DNA from 4 places in the Paenibacillus sp. DS2015 genome. Region 3 is predicted to be linked to each of the others. Evidence: a T-box and tRNA genes for the amino acid it is inferred to sense, from the RefSeq annotation. Region 3 holds a T-box; the other regions hold tRNA genes.
What was found. A T-box is a leader RNA that pairs with one kind of tRNA and senses whether it is charged. The one in region 3 lies ahead of argS (arginine--tRNA ligase), so its partner is inferred to be a tRNA-Arg.
Positions count from the first base shown of each region.

Region 1: it encodes a tRNA-Arg, which carries the amino acid that the T-box ahead of argS (arginine--tRNA ligase) is inferred to sense. The anticodon was not compared.
Region 2: it encodes a tRNA-Arg, which carries the amino acid that the T-box ahead of argS (arginine--tRNA ligase) is inferred to sense. The anticodon was not compared.
Region 4: it encodes a tRNA-Arg, which carries the amino acid that the T-box ahead of argS (arginine--tRNA ligase) is inferred to sense. The anticodon was not compared.

Region 1 is NZ_JBNPWS010000006.1:147,808-152,404, reverse strand. Features, by position in the region: gene tig (trigger factor) at 1-853, opposite strand, end outside; gene J2T13_RS08115 (hypothetical protein) at 1,016-1,906, opposite strand; tRNA gene J2T13_RS08110 (tRNA-Arg) at 2,107-2,180, shown strand; gene pstA (phosphate ABC transporter permease PstA) at 2,378-3,232, opposite strand; gene pstC (phosphate ABC transporter permease subunit PstC) at 3,256-4,209, opposite strand; gene J2T13_RS08095 (phosphate ABC transporter substrate-binding protein) at 4,286-4,597, opposite strand, start outside.
Region 2 is NZ_JBNPWS010000026.1:32,409-37,005, reverse strand. Features, by position in the region: gene gap (type I glyceraldehyde-3-phosphate dehydrogenase) at 1-213, opposite strand, end outside; gene J2T13_RS19400 (sugar-binding transcriptional regulator) at 315-1,364, opposite strand; tRNA gene J2T13_RS19395 (tRNA-Arg) at 1,615-1,689, shown strand; gene clpP (ATP-dependent Clp endopeptidase proteolytic subunit ClpP) at 1,984-2,580, shown strand; gene J2T13_RS19385 (PdaC/SigV domain-containing protein) at 2,686-3,765, opposite strand; gene J2T13_RS19380 (GIY-YIG nuclease family protein) at 3,863-4,282, opposite strand; gene J2T13_RS19375 (DUF2087 domain-containing protein) at 4,326-4,597, opposite strand, start outside.
Region 3 is NZ_JBNPWS010000045.1:24,483-29,079, reverse strand. Features, by position in the region: gene J2T13_RS24610 (MogA/MoaB family molybdenum cofactor biosynthesis protein) at 1-35, opposite strand, end outside; gene J2T13_RS24605 (CobW family GTP-binding protein) at 208-1,230, shown strand; T-box leader at 1,278-1,529, shown strand; gene argS (arginine--tRNA ligase) at 1,579-3,309, shown strand; gene J2T13_RS24595 (hypothetical protein) at 3,545-4,021, shown strand; gene J2T13_RS24590 (ABC transporter ATP-binding protein) at 4,126-4,597, opposite strand, start outside.
Region 4 is NZ_JBNPWS010000006.1:142,278-146,874, forward strand. Features, by position in the region: gene asnB (asparagine synthase (glutamine-hydrolyzing)) at 1-990, opposite strand, end outside; gene J2T13_RS08070 (hypothetical protein) at 1,140-1,460, shown strand; gene J2T13_RS08075 (hypothetical protein) at 1,567-1,698, shown strand; tRNA gene J2T13_RS08080 (tRNA-Arg) at 1,817-1,890, shown strand; gene J2T13_RS08085 (MraY family glycosyltransferase) at 2,383-3,300, opposite strand; gene J2T13_RS08090 (stalk domain-containing protein) at 3,504-4,597, shown strand, end outside.

The DNA of each region.
Region 1 (4,597 bases), on a different contig from region 3:
CTTGTGCTTCTTGTTGTTTGCGAGCCTCTAATTGTTTGTTTAGATCTTCTTTGTACTCATTCAAAGTTTCGAATTCACTTACATCTTTCGCAAATTCATCATCCAATGCTGGAAGCTGTTTACGTTTAATTTCGTGAATTTTCACTTTGAATACAGCTTGTTTACCCGCTAAATCTTCGGCATGGTAGCTATCTGGGAACGTTACTTCAACGTCTTTCAGATCGCCTGTAGCCAAACCGACAACTTGCTCTTCAAATCCTGGAATGAACGTGTTGCTTCCAAGTTCCAAAGAATAACGCTCCGCTTGTCCACCTTCAAAAGGCACGCCCTCTACAGAACCATCATAGTCAAGAATTGCGATGTCGCCATTCTCAGCAACGCCTTCTTCAATTACAACAAGTTCAGCGTGACGTTCTTGAAGACGAACGAGTTCTTCATTCAATTCTTCTTCAGTAACTACTACCTTCTGTACAGGTACTTCTACGCCTTTGTATTCGCCCAATGTTACTTCAGGTTTAACAGTAACTTTAGCTTTGAACTTGAAAGTTTCACCTTTAGCAAATTGGTCGATATCAATATCAGGGCGGTCTACAGGAAAGATATCTGTTTGATCAACAGCCTCTGTATATACTTCTGGAAGTAAAATATCAATGGCATCTTGATACAAACTTTCTACTCCATAACGCGCTTCAAAAATGGAACGAGGTACTTTACCTTTACGGAAACCAGATACAGTTGCTTTCTTAACGACTTTGTTAAAAGCCTTATCCAGCGCTTCGGAAACACGGTCTGCTCCAACTTCTACTTCAAGAACGCCAAGGTTCTTCTCTATTTTTTCCCAAGTTGCTTTCATTTTATGCTTTCCCCTCCAAAAAAAATTCACATGGTTAACATGGTTAACTTCATTAACATATTATCACGCACAGAACAACCATTATAGTATAAACAAGATTCAATTCTTTTACAATAGCAGGCAACGCTCCAATTGACAAGAAAGTGAACGTTAATAGACTACTTATTCACTTAAACCTGCAGAAATAAATTGTTTCATGGTTCTATAGGCTTGCTCGAATCGAAACCGAATATTTTCCGTTATCCCATACATGGCCCTAATCTCTTCTTCATTACGACTTCCTGTCAGGCTCTCAGACACGATCTGATGTAGTGTAGCAGCCCATATATCCATTGCAAGATCTTCCTCAATAAGCATCGATTGATAATCTTGTGTTCCATAGATAGACATTACAAATTGAGACCATAGTTCTTGCGCAAAATAGTACAGTGTGGGTTCTTTTACTTCCGTATGTTGCGCTACCCGATCTAGTATTTGTTGCACAGATACCGGGAATTCTGCTTGAGTTAACGGAAGCGCCTCAATGTCAATATCAACTTCTTCTTGTCCACGTGTAAAAGTAATATTCCCTTGCATACCACGCTTATGAAGTGTCTGAAGAACACGATATTGCAATAGAGATGGCAGCTTACTAGTCTGTAACCATTCCACAAGGGCCTCGTCTATCTTATTATTTCCTGTCAGATGAGAAAGCTGTCCTAACGCTAGCATCGTTTGTTCAGACAAAGGCTCCTCCATAACAATATGGAGCATTTTATCTGCGTATAGAGAATCCTCTGCTAACTTGAAATGAGCATTCCGACGGGAGAGTTCTTCTTCATCGGGTTCATCCGGATCCAAATCTGAATTTGTACCTTCAGTTGAATGGATATATTGGGGAAACGCAGTTTCCAACCACTCTAGTAGCGCTTGCCATTCTTCATAATGCCGTTCTTCCTGACCTTGGCATTGTAATAGAAAACGCAGCAACGCTATAGCTTCCCCGTATCGTTCATTTTCCAACATGACTGTTAATTGAATCTGATAATAGTCAAGGGTCTTTGGAAAGAGCACAATGTTATCTTTTGCGGGGGATTTCGTGCTGTCTATAAATAGCCCTCCTTTTATTCCGATGCTTCTGCTAATTTGTAAATTATAGCATACCCAACTTTGAAGATTAAAAAAATGTTTTTATTCACAAATTAAATATTTCATAAAAATTGTTGAAATTTAGATCCCCTCATGATAAGATACTTCTTGCATGAATTTTTCTTGTCTCAGTAGCTCAGCTGGATAGAGCAACGCCCTTCTAAGGCGTCGGTCGGGGGTTCGAATCCCTCCTGGGACATACTAAGAAGCAGTCTTCCCTTTTGGGGAGGCTGCTTTTGCATTCAATGAAGGAGGACTCCTCTGAAGAGTCTCCTTTGTTGAATGTCTGTCCAGAAAATACAACAACTCACGCACATTAGAGCACCAAGCAAGGGTCGCTCGTAGAACGAGTGGCCCTTGCTTGCCTACTTGTGTAAATTAATTTTATCTACGATTCTATCGCTTTAAGTATCGATTATTTATCCATAGTGGTACACGAAATAAAGCATTAATGAGCAGGACTACAATGACAAGTACTGCCGCTGATCGATCAGCAATTTGATGTGCATCTTCTACGATAGCCTCTGATTGAACATACCAAAGATGGACAGCCAATGTCTCTCCAGGTGAAAAGAGGTTGAAGTCCCACATCTCACCAGAGGTGCTTAAGCCTGCCGTTAGTAATATAACAGCAGATTCACCAAATGCACGCCCTGCCACTAAGCAAATGCCCGTTACAATGCCTTGCAGTGCCATCGGTAACACGGCAGTACAAATACATTGGAACTTGGTCATACCTAGTGCATATGAGGCGTTACGGAGATCACTCGGCACAGCACGAACAGATTCCTCCGTTATACGCGCTAACATTGGCAAATTTAAAAAGGCTAAACTAACAGCCCCTCCTAATATCGTTAGACCGACCTGAAAGTATTCGGCAAAAATAGCTAGTCCTAGCATTCCGAACACAATCGAGGGAACAGAAGATAAGCTCTCCACACAAATTCGTAACAGATCTGTCCACTTGTTCTGAGGTGCATATTCTGCCATATAGATCCCTGCTCCTACACCGATTGGGATAGAAAGAACTAAAGATAGCCCTAATATGTAGAATGAATTAAATAAAACGGGCCCAATCCCACCGCCCACATCCATTTCTTCCGGGAGTTTCGTTAGAAATCCGAAGGAAAGACTCGGTAATCCTTTACTAAGAATCGTAAACAACAACCAACCTACAATGAGTAGAACACATGCTCCCAATCCATAAAATCCAATCGTAGCTAGTTTATTAAGCCACAGAGAACGTGTCATTTTTGCATTACGTGTAAATCCACTCACCTCACATCTCCCCCTTTTTTACCAAGGAATCTAATAAGCAAGATCAGTGAAAATGAGATTAATAGTAATAGAAAGGCCATCATATGCAGAGCATAATTCCATGTCGAATCAAAGTCGACATTCGAGATTTGCATCACAATATTACTCGTCAGCACGGAAGTTGGAGAGAATAAGGATTTGGCTAGCTGCGCCGTGTTTCCTATAACCATGACAACGGCCATCGTCTCACCGATCGCTCGGGTCATGCCCATAATAATCGCCGAGATGACACCTCTATTCGCAGCTGGAAGAATAACTCTATTAATCACTTGAAGACGAGTTGACCCCATAGCATATGCGGCATCACGGTATTTATTAGGAACAGAAGAGATGGCTTCGTCACTGATTCGACTAATCGTTGGCAGAACCATTAATGCTAATACTAGAGCTGCCGCAAGCAAACCATCGCCTAAATTTTCACCACTTAATTCACGTAAGAAAGGGATCAGTACAGTCAATCCTAAGTAGCCATATACAATAGAAGGAATACCCACTAACAAATCTAATACAGGTCGCATAAAGGACTTAAACCAATGAGGTGCGATCTCAGCAATAAGAATGGCCATCCCCACAGATACCGGTACAGCAATCAGAAGAGTTAGGAACGTCAAAGACAGCGTGTTAATGATAAATAAAGCGGCTCCAAACCGTCCCTCTTCTGGTGTCCAATCAAAATAGAAAAAGAAATCCGCGATCGAGACATGCTGAAATGTCAACAACGCCGTTCTGCCAATAAAGAAAATAACGAGTCCTAGCACAAAACATAGGGCCATAATACTGAATAGAAAATAATAACGGAACATCTTATTCGTTAAATGTACTCGCGCATATCGGTCGAAACGAAATTTCCTGGATAACTTCTGCGGAATGGTAGGTTCTTGGGGTAACGACTGATGTATAGGACTGCTCATTTTAATCCTCCCATACAGCAGCCAGCCTCAATATTCCGAGGCTGGCTGCCGAAGTATGCTATATCTTACTACAGACTTATTTCATCGCAGAAATCGGAATGAATTTCAATTTCTTAAGTGATCCTTGTTGGAACTTTTGACTCTGTACGTACTCAATAAATGCTTTAGTAGCACCGGTAGGTTGCCCTTTAGTCATGTAATATCCGTAAGCCCATACTTTGTACTTACCATTAATAACGTTATCTGTCGTTGGCTCAACCCCGTTATGTTTCACAGCTTTCAAATCACTATTAACATAGACAAGGTCAATGTATCCGATAGCATTCGGTGTGGTCGCTACAGCCGTTTTCATATCCCCACTTGATCCAACTTCTTTATAATTTTTCTC
Region 2 (4,597 bases), on a different contig from region 3:
TTCTTTACCATCAACTTTGAAGAATCCGTCATGAACTTCGACGTCACCGTTGAAACGTCCTTGAGTCGTATCATATTTCAACAAATGTGCTAACATTTTAGCATCAGTTAAGTCATTAATCGCAACTACTTCAATTCCTTCCACTGCTTGAATACGGCGGAAAGCAAGGCGTCCAATACGTCCAAAACCATTAATACCAACTTTTACTGTCATTTAAATAGTCCTCCCAGAATTCGTTTTTATTTATTCAAAACAGACAATTAAGCCTGTCAAGACAACATAGATTAAATATTTCAAAGTTTAGTTATTCCAAATTAAGTAGTAGAGATCTGTCCATCAATCTCTTTTTCAATTTCTAGTGCTGCGGCTTCATCTGTAACCAGAATATCTTCTTTACCAAACTGAAGAACCGCATGAATAGCTCTAGCCTTACTTTTTCCGCCCGCAATCCCGATCACCACTTCAGTCTGCATGATATCTTCCAGACGTAATCCTAATGTTACCATCCTATGAACTACGGCGCCACTTTCGTTAAAATAATAGCCGAAAGATTCCGCAACTGCGCCTTCTGCTTGGATTATTTCTGTCGTAACAGAATCCAAATTTCTGCGACGCGTCATTTCCATAGCATCACCTATGCCGTGTACGATGATACGTGACTGTCTGATCGTCTGCACAATCTCTTGAATGTTGCGATCTTGGACAAGCGATTGATATGCATCCTCGCTGAGCAGATCAGGTACATGTAACAACCGATACTGAGCTCCTACTCTCTTTGCCATAGTGGAAGCAATCGTATTCGCTTGGAATTCCATACTCTCTCCAAGCCCCCCGCGAGCGGGTACGAACCACGTCCCTTTAACAAGATTAGAAGAAGGACAAGTCAGTTGCTCTGCCATCTCGGCCAGTGTTGAGCCACCTGTAACAGCAATAATATCTTCATTTCCCATGACACTCAGCAAAGCTTTCGCGCCCGCGCGTCCTAGCTCTCGCTTGGTGAACGGCGAAGACTCACAATCACCAGGTACAATCACTACTTTACGCAGTCCATAGGCTTTACGAATCTTCCCTTCCAAATCGGTTAGTCCAAAAAGATTCTTAGCAATCGGCTCCATGAGTTCTAGCAGTTTCCTACCCGAATCATTAATCCTCATACCCATACTCTCAATCTCAATGAGCCCTTGCGATTTCAGAAGATCAGTCTCCGCCCGCAACACTCGTTCCGTCATATGAAGCGAAGCTGCAAGTGTTCTACGACCGATCGTGTCAAACAGCATGATCTGCTGAAGAATAGTGTACCTCGTCTTGAGAATTTCCATGAGATCAGGCAGAAGCTGCTTTTGTATTTCTAATATCGTCCGCATGCTTTCCACCCCTGCAACTTTCTTTTCTCACTTTCTCTTTGGTCTCAAAATGTCCCGGGTTAACTTTTTAAGTCCCACTACTATTCTAACCAAATTTTATGTCTCTTGCAAGTAATCATTGTGTATAATTTGCAGTTGCAGTTTTTCTTATACATTCTGTACTGATTAAGCCAAGTTAAGCTCCTACTTACCGATTACTCTTGCTATTCTGATGTAGATATCATATAATAATTTTTGCTATTGAAATTTAGCGCCCGTGGTCAAATGGATATGACGTAGGCCTCCGAAGCCTGAGATCGAGGTTCAATTCCTCGCGGGCGCACCATTTCATTATTACAGCCTGTATACTTTATTTATAACCAAACCACTAAAAGCCAATCAGGGCTCTTTTTTTTTCACAAAAATAAACAACGCATAAGCTATCATAATACGCTATACGCTGCTTATATCTCTACGAGAAACGGTCACCTTCCCTCTAGGGATGGCGAAGCCGTTTCTTTTTGGCTACAGTTTGACTTTCTTTGACTTTTTGATTTAAATTGTTTATTATGTGGTAATTAAGGTAACTGCTATAATTAAGAAGGTCAACATTCGAACCAATTTAAGGGAGGTTTTTCACTTGGGTTATGTACCTATGGTTGTAGAACAGAGCAGTCGCGGAGAACGCGCATATGATATCTATTCCAGATTGCTGAAGGATCGTATTATTTTCTTGGGTTCAGAAGTAAACGATGTAGTAGCTAACTCCATTATTGCACAAATGCTGTTCTTGGCAGCCGAAGAGCCTGACAAAGATATTCACTTATATGTTAATAGCCCGGGCGGTTCGATTACAGCGGGTATGGCAATATTTGATACAATGCAATATATTAAGCCGGATGTATCCACCATTTGTGTGGGTATGGCAGCTTCCATGGGAGCATTCCTATTGAACGCTGGTGCGATTGGTAAACGTTTCGCATTACCTAACAGTGAGATCATGATTCACCAACCTTTGGGTGGTGCACAAGGTCAAGCATCCGATATTGAAATCCGCGCTCGCCGTATTCTTAAGATGCGTGATAAGTTGAACAAAATATTGTCCGAACGCACTGGACAACCGCTAGAACGCATTGAGAAAGATACCGATCGTGATTACTTCATGAGTGCTGCAGACGCAGCAAGCTATGGCATCATTGATAAAGTGATCGAGAAACCTTTACCAACAGGCGTTTAATAAACCAATACACAAACAACCCCCTTGCTCCTGTAATTTAAGGAATAAGGGGGTTGTTTGTTATTTATGTGGTTCAAGAGATCCTCTATGGATTTGGACTTGTGATTAATAATTTTCAAATGGGTCCGTGCCTTTAGGTAACAACTGATCAAATGGATACACAAACGTAGGGAAACCTGCAGCATATACCGTGTATTCATATTGTTGGAAGAAGAACGCTATTCCCTTTTCACTTACATTGAAATCAGGATTAGCACTTAATGCTTTGAATTCACCCAAGTAACCCTCATGCGCCTTTAGTTTCTTAGCTAAATCTTTATTAAGCACTGTTCTGTAAGTTGAATTACTCTTCAACAAATCATCCGCCGATAGTTGCTTACCATCCTTCAATGAGAACGTGAATCCAGTACGGATAGTACTCCCATGAGCTCCACCTGTAATACCATATTGATCAACTATAAGGCTCAGTACACCATTTCGATTATACGTTACCAAAAAATTCTGAATGTACTGATACGTATGTTCTATTAGACGATCTCTAAGATCAGCTTGTTTCATAGAAGCTTCATTGAACGTCTTCATATGCTGTTCCAATACATTGTTAATGGCCTTCTCCACCTCAACCTTTCCAAGTCCGCTCACCTTAGGATAATGGAGAAGGTATACGGCATCTGACGTCGTGTTCTTTACGGTCTCCGTCTTAATGGTGATTGTATTGAGTTCACGTTTACTCATATTCAACGTCTTCGTTGAAGCGTCCCACGCACCCTGATATCCCAAATAATCATTCATTAATTTGAATGGAATATAGAGTCTTCCATTAATATTCTTGACTTGATATTCATTAATATAGAAATTGTTAATATTCGTGTTCACATCATACTTCGACACTTCCATATTAAGCTGCGTATGTCCACTGCCGATGCTATATGTCTTGGTCCCAGGATTATAATTTAACGGAAGTCCTAATTGATCTCTCAGTACGGTTAAAGGAACCAACGTATTCCCTTGGCTTATTAATCCCTTTTGAGTCAATTTAGTCCCCTTCCATTTCAATACCACAGAAGTTTGTTGGGTTGTGTTCTTACTTGCTGCTAATACCGATGTCGCCCCTTCAAATCCTGAACTTGCTAATAGAACGCCTGCCACCATTGCTGCAGCACTCCATTTAACGATCTTCTTCATCTAGGAAACTCCCTTCAATAACATCTATAAACTATCTCTATTATATAAAAGGAGATTGGATATAAAGTTACAATCGGGGTTACAGTATTGAAGTAAATTAATGCTCACCTTCTGGTAATTCGTGGTATCCTTTGTCGCCATAAGGTTGTAATTTATCCATCCACATTTGTTGCATAACTTGAAGCTTGTCTCTGTGCTTCTTATAAGACGGATGATTCACCGGTACATTAATGGGGACCATCCCCATAAGGGATTCGCCCTCTTCAAGCTTAATCTCATCCAGTATCTCTAGCTTAAACGCGTCTTCTCCATATTCCTTCCATTCCTTCTGCAGTTCTAATACGCTGTGCATTCCCATATTGAGTAAGAACTTTTCTTTGTTCAGCGCTCCATACAAATTACTACTACTATTAATCCACTTTTTTCCATTTATAACATTGTGAATTTGGTAAATGCCTAGATGACGCGGACGTTGTTGATATTCAGTAACGAGCTCTTTTCTTCTTTGATGATCCATTGACCTACTCCCCTTTTATTCAATCTTAGAGTGACTCTATAGATTATCCCTTAACCCAATAACGACTCCCATCGGGATAACGATCCATGAAGCCATATTCAATCAGATAACGTCTTAGTGTCACATAATCATGAAATCGTTCTTTTAGAATCTCATTGACTTCTTTCTCTGTATATTGTTTCTGTTTGTCAAAATTCTGAACTAATTGCCGCAGAATAATTACCTTCCGCTTTTCCTTCTTAGGAAATTCAGATAAAGGCCCCCCTGGTCCTTGTTTAAAATAGGCTTTGATCATCTCCTCATTCTCCTGCACTG
Region 3 (4,597 bases):
GGTGCTTCACTACGATGTTGTTCTACTGAATTCATTGTTCATCATACTCCTTAGATCTTCAGATGATGGTAACGTGTACTTTAGCATAAGTCATCATTCATCTTAGTGCAAGAAAATGTAACGTATGATCACGGTGATTGCTTGCTCAAAAGGGTCACCTATAGTAAAATCGGCTAAACACAGAAGGCTTTATATGGAGGAGAAATTATGAATAATCTCGAACAGAAACAGGCTACACCGATATATATTTTGTCAGGATTTTTGGGAAGTGGCAAAACTACATTACTCCAGAAGATGGTTTCTCATTGGCAGGAACAAGGATTGCGCCCAGCTGTGATTATGAATGAGATGGGTGACGTGAATTTAGAAGGCGTTCTAATAGAGGAAACAGTGCCGATGACAGAAATGCTTAGCGGATGTATCTGTTGTTCTATAAGAGGAGATTTAAGTCTAGAAATAGCCAATCTGATCAATAGGGAGTCACCGGATGTCATCATAGTGGAAGCCACGGGAGTAGCGAATCCAATGGAAATTCTAGATGGGGTGACAGAAGCAGCGCTCTATATTAAAATAGATCTAAAAAGCGTCATTACGGTTGTTGATGCGATTCACTTGTTGGAATTGTATAAGGAACAGAAAGGTCAGACCTATCGTCTCATGCAAGAACAGATCCGCTGTGCATCCTATCTCATTCTTAATAAAATAGATCGCGTAAATGAAGCGGAGCAGCTGCAATTAAGAAATATTATTTCTGGATGGAATGAATTTGCACCTATTTTCCCAGCGATTCGTTGCGAGATAGATATTGACCTTTTATATGGAGAGGACACATTCGATCCGTCATCGTTGAGAAAGGCGCTATCTGAAGAGCATGAGGAAAGTCATCATCACGAAGATGATCCTAGTTGTAACCATCATGACCATGAGCATGAACATATGCATCATTCACATGACCATGTTATGGTGTATACGCACTATTTCGAACATGCCATAGATAGTCACAAATTTGAAGAATGGGTCTCTCGACTGCCTCGTGAAGTATATCGTGCGAAAGGAATTATATCCTTTAGTGATACTTCGAGCCGGTTCTTATTTCAGTATGCTTACAGGGAATCGGACTTCTTGAAAATCACACCTCAAGGTAAGGTTCCTGATGTAGCTGTCTTTATAGGAGAACATTTCTCTAAGTCAGATCTAATGAACGGCTTGATTCAGTTAGAAAATGAATGAATGTAGGGTGTTGCATCTTGTGGTTTGTGCATATATAATATTGAAAACTAACGTCGATGAACGGGAGAGTAATGCGGGTAATGAGCATTCAGCGAGCCGGAAATAGTGTGAGCCGGCATGATCAGCCTACATGAAGCGCACCTGATGAGATGATTATTCCAACCGAGATTTACGAGTTAATTCTCTAAGTAGAGTGGTCCGGCTGACAGCCGTTAGATGGTCATTGAGCGGAATAGTTATTCTCTTTCGAACTGTTCACTTAGAGTGGTACCGCGGGATTTATAGTTCTCGTCTCTTTTATAGAGACGGGAGCTTTTTTGTTATATATAGCAGAGGAGGAAGTTTATTATGTTATTACAAATAGCTATAGAAGCCATTCAGCCTTACGTATCTTTAAGTGTAGAGCAAATTAAAGACTTGTTAGAAATTCCCCCATCAGCGGAGATGGGGGATGTTGCATTTCCTTGTTATACATTGTCCAAAATTCAGAAACAAGCACCCCATACTATCGCTGAGCAGTTAGCTAGACAAATGCAATTGGAAGGGATCCAGGTTACGGCAGAAGGACCCTATGTCAATTTGCGTTATGACCGGGGTTATTATTCGAATATTCTTATGCAACAAATGCAACACCCCCATTATGGTCAACTGAATATTGGACATGGGAAAAAAGTTATTATTGATATGTCCTCCCCTAATATTGCCAAGCCATTCGGGATTGGTCATCTCCGGTCCACGATGATTGGATCTGCACTCTATAATATGTACCAGATGGCAGGGTATGAGGTAGTCAGTGTCAATCATCTAGGAGATTGGGGTACTCAGTTTGGTAAACAGATCACGGCTTATAAGCGTTGGGGAAATGATGAAGCTCTGATAGAGAACCCAATTCAGGAATCTTTACGTTTGTATGTCGCTTTTCATGATCAAGTTGAACATGACGTGACCCTTGAGCCCGAGGCGAGGGAGTGGTTCCGTAGATTAGAGTCAGGAGACGAGGAAGCAGTAAGATTGTGGAAGTATTTTGTGGAAATTAGCATGCAGGAATTCAATCGGATGTATACAAGACTTCATGTGAGCTTTGATCATGTACTTGGAGAGAGCTTTTACAATGATAAGATGGCGGCAGTGGTTCAAGCTTTAGAAGAGAAGGAGCTCCTGGAGCGAAGTGAAGGTGCACTTGTGGTAAGATTAGATGAAGAAGGAATGCCTCCTTGTCTAATTATGAAGTCAGATGGATCGACCATTTATCCAACACGTGATTTAGCCACGGCATTCTATCGACATGAAGTGATGCAAGGGGATCAATTATTATACGTCGTGGGTGGAGAACAGAAACTTCACTTTGAGCAAGTATTTGCGGTATTAAAGAAAATGGGGGCGACATGGGTAGATCATTGTAGACATGTTCATTTTGGATTAATGAAGTTTGAGGGTAAGAAGATGTCCACTCGTCGTGGAAAGATAGTTCAGCTTGAGGAAGTGCTGGATGAAGCTATAGCACGTGCATTACAAGTCATCGAAGATAAAAATCCAGATTTACCGAATAAACATGATGTAGCAGAAGCGGTAGGGATTGGGGCAATTGTTTTCGGTGATCTGAAGAATAACCGGGTTAACGAGGTGGACTTCTCGCTAGAAGATGCACTGAATTTTGAAGGGGAGACAGGTCCATATCTGCAATATACTTACACAAGAACCCAGAGTCTAATTCTCAAAAGTAAAGTTACTGAAGATAGAGTTACTGATGATAGAGTGACTGAAGATGAGCAAGCACTCCTTAACACCCCGCAAGAGCAACCGGTCAATCCACTTGGAGAGTCTGGATGGGAACTTCTTAAAGTGCTTACTCGATATTCACAAGTACTGACACGTGGAATTCTTAATAATGAGCCATCTGTTCTCGCTAGATATGCTTTGGAAGTGGCTCAGGCGTTTAATTATTACTATAATAAGGAAAGAATTCTTGAGCAGAACCATGATCTAAGAACTGCAAGACTTACATTGACGCAATTAACTGGAGATTCGCTACAAAGAACGATGCATATATTAGGTATCCGTACTCCGAATCGGATGTAAACAAGGTCCCGGGCTTATCATACAGGTTTCTCATCTGTAATGGCTCTAACAAGAGTATACAATGGGTCTTATGTTACTTTACATTATTGTATCAGAGGTTATAGATAGGTATAAATGCTCAATCAGTACTTCCATGTTGATTGATTCCGCTAATTCCTTTAACATAAGAGGAAGTATTATTGCAGATTAGCTTGCACTGAGGTGTGGGTCTTTAATAGTGAACGGAGCGGAACGCATGGGAAAAGAGAGACTACTCGATAGCGATCATTCCAAGGATGTATTTGCCTATTTTGGACTTGCTGTATACTATTCGCAAGCATTAGAGCAGCAACTTGCCAATTTACTAATGCTTATGAAGCTATCGCAAGGGAATATACCGTCAGAAGAAGATTTCGAAGAATTATATCAAAGTAAATTAAGCAGTTCTCTGGGGCAATTAGTACAGGAAATTCAACATTACTTTCCCTTCTCGGAAGAAGAGACCATTCAACTTAAGAAAGTATGGAAACAACGGAATTATATTGTTCATGATTATTTTAAGGAGCGAATTCATGAGACCTTCAGTCCAGCAGGACGCTCTAGAATGATACGTGAATTGACAAATTTCAAGGATCAGGCACAGGAGCTTGAAAAAAAACTTCAAGGATATTCTCGAGAGCTATACGTTAAGTTAGGACTGGAAAAAGATTTCACACCTAAACAAAAGATCTAAAAACTTTTGTCTATAGTAAGCCAAGACCCTCATTCCACAATAGGAATGAGGGTCTTGGCTATTTAAATAAGAGGAGGGGGGAACTCCAGATGTTTACTATTTCTTTATACTATCCCACCAGGGAGGGGCTGACCTTGAACAGATGTAACTACTTCTAATCGTTCAGATGTAGCGGGTGTTGCCAAGGTATTACCTTGTTGTAACTGATATAGCTGATGGTATCTGCCGCCAATCTTTAATAATTGATCATGACTACCTCTCTCAACAATTTCGCCACGGTGCAAGACTAGGATTTGATCTGCACTGCGGATGGTGGAGAGCCGATGGGCGATAATGAATGTCGTCCGACCTTTCTTCAGAACTTCGAGAGCCGACTGTATGATACTCTCTGTTTCTGTATCAATATTAGCGGTAGCTTCATCCAAGATCAGAATCGCTGGATCGAATGCGAGCGCACGGGCAAATGAGATGAGTTGACGTTGACCGGCAGAAAGTGTACTACCTTTCTCTACGACGGGCTCATCGAATCCTTGTGGAAGATGGGCAAGAATTCTTTCGGCCCCAACATCACGAAGT
Region 4 (4,597 bases), on a different contig from region 3:
AGAATGATGCTGTGTTCCTAGTTCATCCACCATTCGTTTAATCCAAGGAGCATCTGCACCAGGTTGGAAGGCGTGAGATTTGAAATGCTTGTCGTTATCTACATAATCTACAGAATAGGTGTGAAGATTGCCTTGACCGCTCCGTCGGTAGAAGTCTACAGCAAGAGCTGTTAGAGCACTTGAGTCCAGTCCACCAGAGAGTAGGGAACATACAGGAACATCAGATATAAGTTGGCGCTCCATGGTATCCTGCAACAGTTCTCTTAGCTTAGCAGCCGTGGCCTCTACATTATCTTCATGCTCATGGCTCTCTAGCTTCCAGTAAGTATAATTACGAAGTCCGCGGCGATTGAATATCATGGCGTGCCCTGGACGTAACTCAGATATATCTCGGTAAACACCGTGACCTGGTGTTCTCGCCGGGCCCACAATAAAGATTTCGGCTAAGCCTTCAGGTCCAACAATAGGCTCTACCTTCGGATGTTGAAGCAAAGATTTAGGTTCTGAACCGAAAATGAGTGTTCCATCTATATGGCTGTAAAAGAGAGGTTTGACACCCACTCGATCACGTGCAAAAAAGACTTGTTCTTGAACACTGTCCCATATCGCAAATGCGAATATGCCATTCAGACGATCGAGACAATCTGGCCCCCATTCAATGTAAGAGACAAGAAGGACTTCCGTGTCACAGTGTGTGCGGAATTGATGTCCTCGCTGGAGTAATTCAGCAGTAAGTTCAGCTGCATTATATAGTTCTCCATTATATACGATCGCATATACATCTTCATCTCGATGAACAATCATTGGCTGAGCACCATTCTCTGGGTCAATGACTGAAAGCCGCCGATGACCAAAGGCACAAGGATTAGAAATCCATGTCCCATAAGCATCAGGACCGCGATGACTCAAGCTTTCGGTCATTTGGACAAGTAACTGCGAATCCTGTGTTAAATCGCCATTCCATTGTATAAAACCTGTTATTCCGCACATGGTGGTTCATCCTCTCTTTGTCGTTTGTCCATGCTGTCCTTTCTTTTTTACCAAAGTGATACAGATATATGACGAAGTTAGGCATAAAATGTCTGTCCTTATATAAAACTATAGGGGAGCACGTAGTTCGCAACAGGAGGTGTCTGACCTTGGACAAACATAAATATTATGTATCCGTACATGGAAGATCCGTATTGCCTGACAAGACTCTGGCAGCTTATGAATGGGAGATCTACGCGACACCAGCGCAGGCAGAGGAAATGTTATTGTTGATGGGATTGGTACAGGAGAAGGAAGAAGAAGCCTTTCCTGGTTATGTCTTTCCTTGGCCCGATACTCCGGAACAAGTCGTTAACGTCAGATATGAGGATGCACTGGACGATGTATATCAGAAAATTTATGAGTTAGGTTCAGAAGACACACGCGAACAAATGAAAGGTTCCGGAATTAATGCATTTCTTGGTTTGTAACAGCATAAATTTAAGCAGAACGATTTACTGATAAGAAAAAACCAATAATTAAAGCTCATAACTCTGCTTCAGCAAATCCATACTATCCTTAAAGGGGGTGCTGTAGATGGCAGAAAAGTATAAGAAGGTCAAAGGTAACAAATATGCACATCAATATGAATTTGCAGAAGAAGTGATAGCCAAAAATCCAGCTCAACATACGCAAGATAAAATAAATTGGCGACGCGGTAATAAGTAGGAAAAACTCAATATGCCCCTCTATTTAAGAGGGGTTTAAAATTAATGTTTGATTCTGCATGGTTATATGATATAATCTTTCTTGCAGACTTTTCGAGATCATGTAGTTTGCATAATGTGTCTCAGTAGCTCAGCTGGATAGAGCAACGCCCTTCTAAGGCGTCGGTCGGGGGTTCGAATCCCTCCTGGGACATCACATAAAAATCTCTCCTATATGGAGAGATTTTTTTATGTACTAGAGGGTGAGAACCCCAATAGGGGTTCGTCGGAGCATAATCAGCGTTAGCATAACCTTCGCAGACTCGACAAAGGGAGAGTATCCCTCCTGGGACATTTAGCCTGTATATTTCGGAGCCCGTGTCTACGGGCTCCTTTTTAGTACTTATAGAATTTAAAAGTGTTAAAGTATTTTGTTCATCGGTGGTCCTTTAAAGGTATTTGGACAACGGAAGGACAGCAGCCAAATTGAACCGCCATCTTCCAAGTGAATGATGGCGGTTTTTGCGTTTGAACAACTACAGATGACCCATAAGTAAAGAGCCACTCAAACTTACGAGTGGCTCTTAATGTACAATTTTGATGCAGAAGGACAACGATTTGCGATCATCTCAAATGACATTCCTTTGTTTATTGACTCAAAAGACCTTCGTTCCCACTTTCAGGGAGGTCTTTTGAGATTACCTACTTAACTTAGCAACATCAGAATGATGGAGGATAGTGATAAGCATGCACTTATAAGATAAATGAAAAGGACAGCTTGCTTAGGATTTAATCCCCAAGAGAGAAGTCGGTAGTGAAGTTGACTGCGATCAGCCTTATACACAGGTTGTCCGTTTAGATATCGTTTGATAACGACGTAAATATTATCGAAGATAGGAACACCCAGTGCTAGTACAGGTACTAGAATGGAAATGACAGTAACCTGTTTGAAGGCTCCATCTAAAGCGATAATCCCGAGCATGAACCCGATGAATGTAGCTCCGGCATCACCCATATATATTTTGGCTGGTGGCTTATTATATTTGAGATAACCTAATGTGATTCCGATAAGTAAGATTGCCATCATCGCAGATTGTGGTTGTCCCTTTACGATAGCTACGATGAACAGCGTGAATGCAGAGATTGCAGCAACCCCTCCAGAGAGCCCATCCAAACCATCCATAAAATTAATAACGGTAGTCACTCCAAAAACCCAGAGAATAGTGAGCAAAAATTGTAGCCACTCAGGGAAGATGATCATGTGTCCAGAGAAAGGAACGCTCATACCCTCGAATGAAATACCTACAGAATACACGATGACGGCAGCCGACACCTGAACTAGTGTTTTGGGAAGCGCACCGAAATCTTTACCCTTTGTTTTATACCAATCATCGATCATACCGATCCCTAGAATCAATAAAGATCCTATAACAATGCCAAGCATCTCTTTATCCCAATGTTTCGTAAGCAGAACATAAGGAATCATGAATCCAAGAAATATAGCAATACTGGCTAGATGCGGGACAGGTTCTTTATGTATTTTTCTGCTTGTCGGCCTGTCCACAAAATCCATACGGACTGCTAATCTACGCAATGGAGGAATTAAAACCAGAACAATGATCATGGAAAGAATAAAGGCGATAGCATATAACAAATTTTCGGCTCCTAACTATTGGGTGATAATAGATCTTTTTAACAGAATAGATCTAAATTTTGAAAAAAACAACGTATTTAATTATTTGATAACATTTCAGCGGTACAGAATTAACAATGATAGACGACAATAAAGCTGTAGCTCGAATGAGAAGAAAAGGGTGAAGCCAATTAATGAGAAACAGTAAAGTGTTCACGATGATGGTAGCAGGTGCACTTGTAACATCAGCTTTATCGGTTGGAGTAGCAGAAGCAGCAAGCGCCCCTAAGCAAACTAGCAAGACATCAAGCACTAAGGTAAAAGCAGCAAAATACAAAGTGGACAGCGTTGTAGTTAGCGCAAATGGAGTCAACGTCACCATGAAATCCATTCTCGTCAAAGACGTGTCATTATACGCGCTTAATGACATTGCTCAGGCTGTTGGAGCTACGATCAAGTCGTCCCAAGGAACGATCACCATTACAGATGCGACGGCAGCAAATACGATTCAAATGAATTCGAAGTCTTCTAAGTATCAAGTGAATGGTAGCAGCAATACATTCAAATCTGCGCCTGTAGTACAAGATGGAAGAACGTATGTTGAACTTCCTTCTATTGTTATAGCACTGGGTGGTGAATGGATTAGTGATGCATCTCACGTTAACCAATTGTTAAGTGTGAAAAGACTCACGGGTGAATTTGATTCTCTGCATTGGGATAGTTCAGATCATGTAATCGCAGTTAAGCAGGATGAAACTACACCTAAAGTATTCAGATTGAATAAGACGTACCACGCAGAACTGCTTTCTATAAATGCAGAGGTAGCCAGTATGGAAGTATCTCCGAATGGTCAGTGGGGAATTTACACCGATGACAAAGATCGTTTGGTTCTACTGACTTTATCCAATGGACAAGTGCAAATTCTTGGTGAGGATACAACAGTGAAAACGGATCTTACATGGTCTTCTGATAGTTCGAAAGTATACTTTGTTCAAGGAGACAAACAGGATAAGATTTCTTACATAAATGTGGACTCCGCGACAATAACGGTTGTACTAGCAGATAAAGTAGAGAACAAATCTGAAGTTCATCTATCTGCAGATGAAACAAAGCTAGTCTATATTGTAAATATTACGGGTGTTGCTAAGAATGATAACAGCAGTTCTGAGGAGTCTTTAACCATCGACTACTCGGGTGCTGGAGCACAACTATACACTCTTGATTTAACTACGAAGGACGCTAAACCTAAGGCATTAACAACAAGTAATGATAATAAACTTTATCCTTC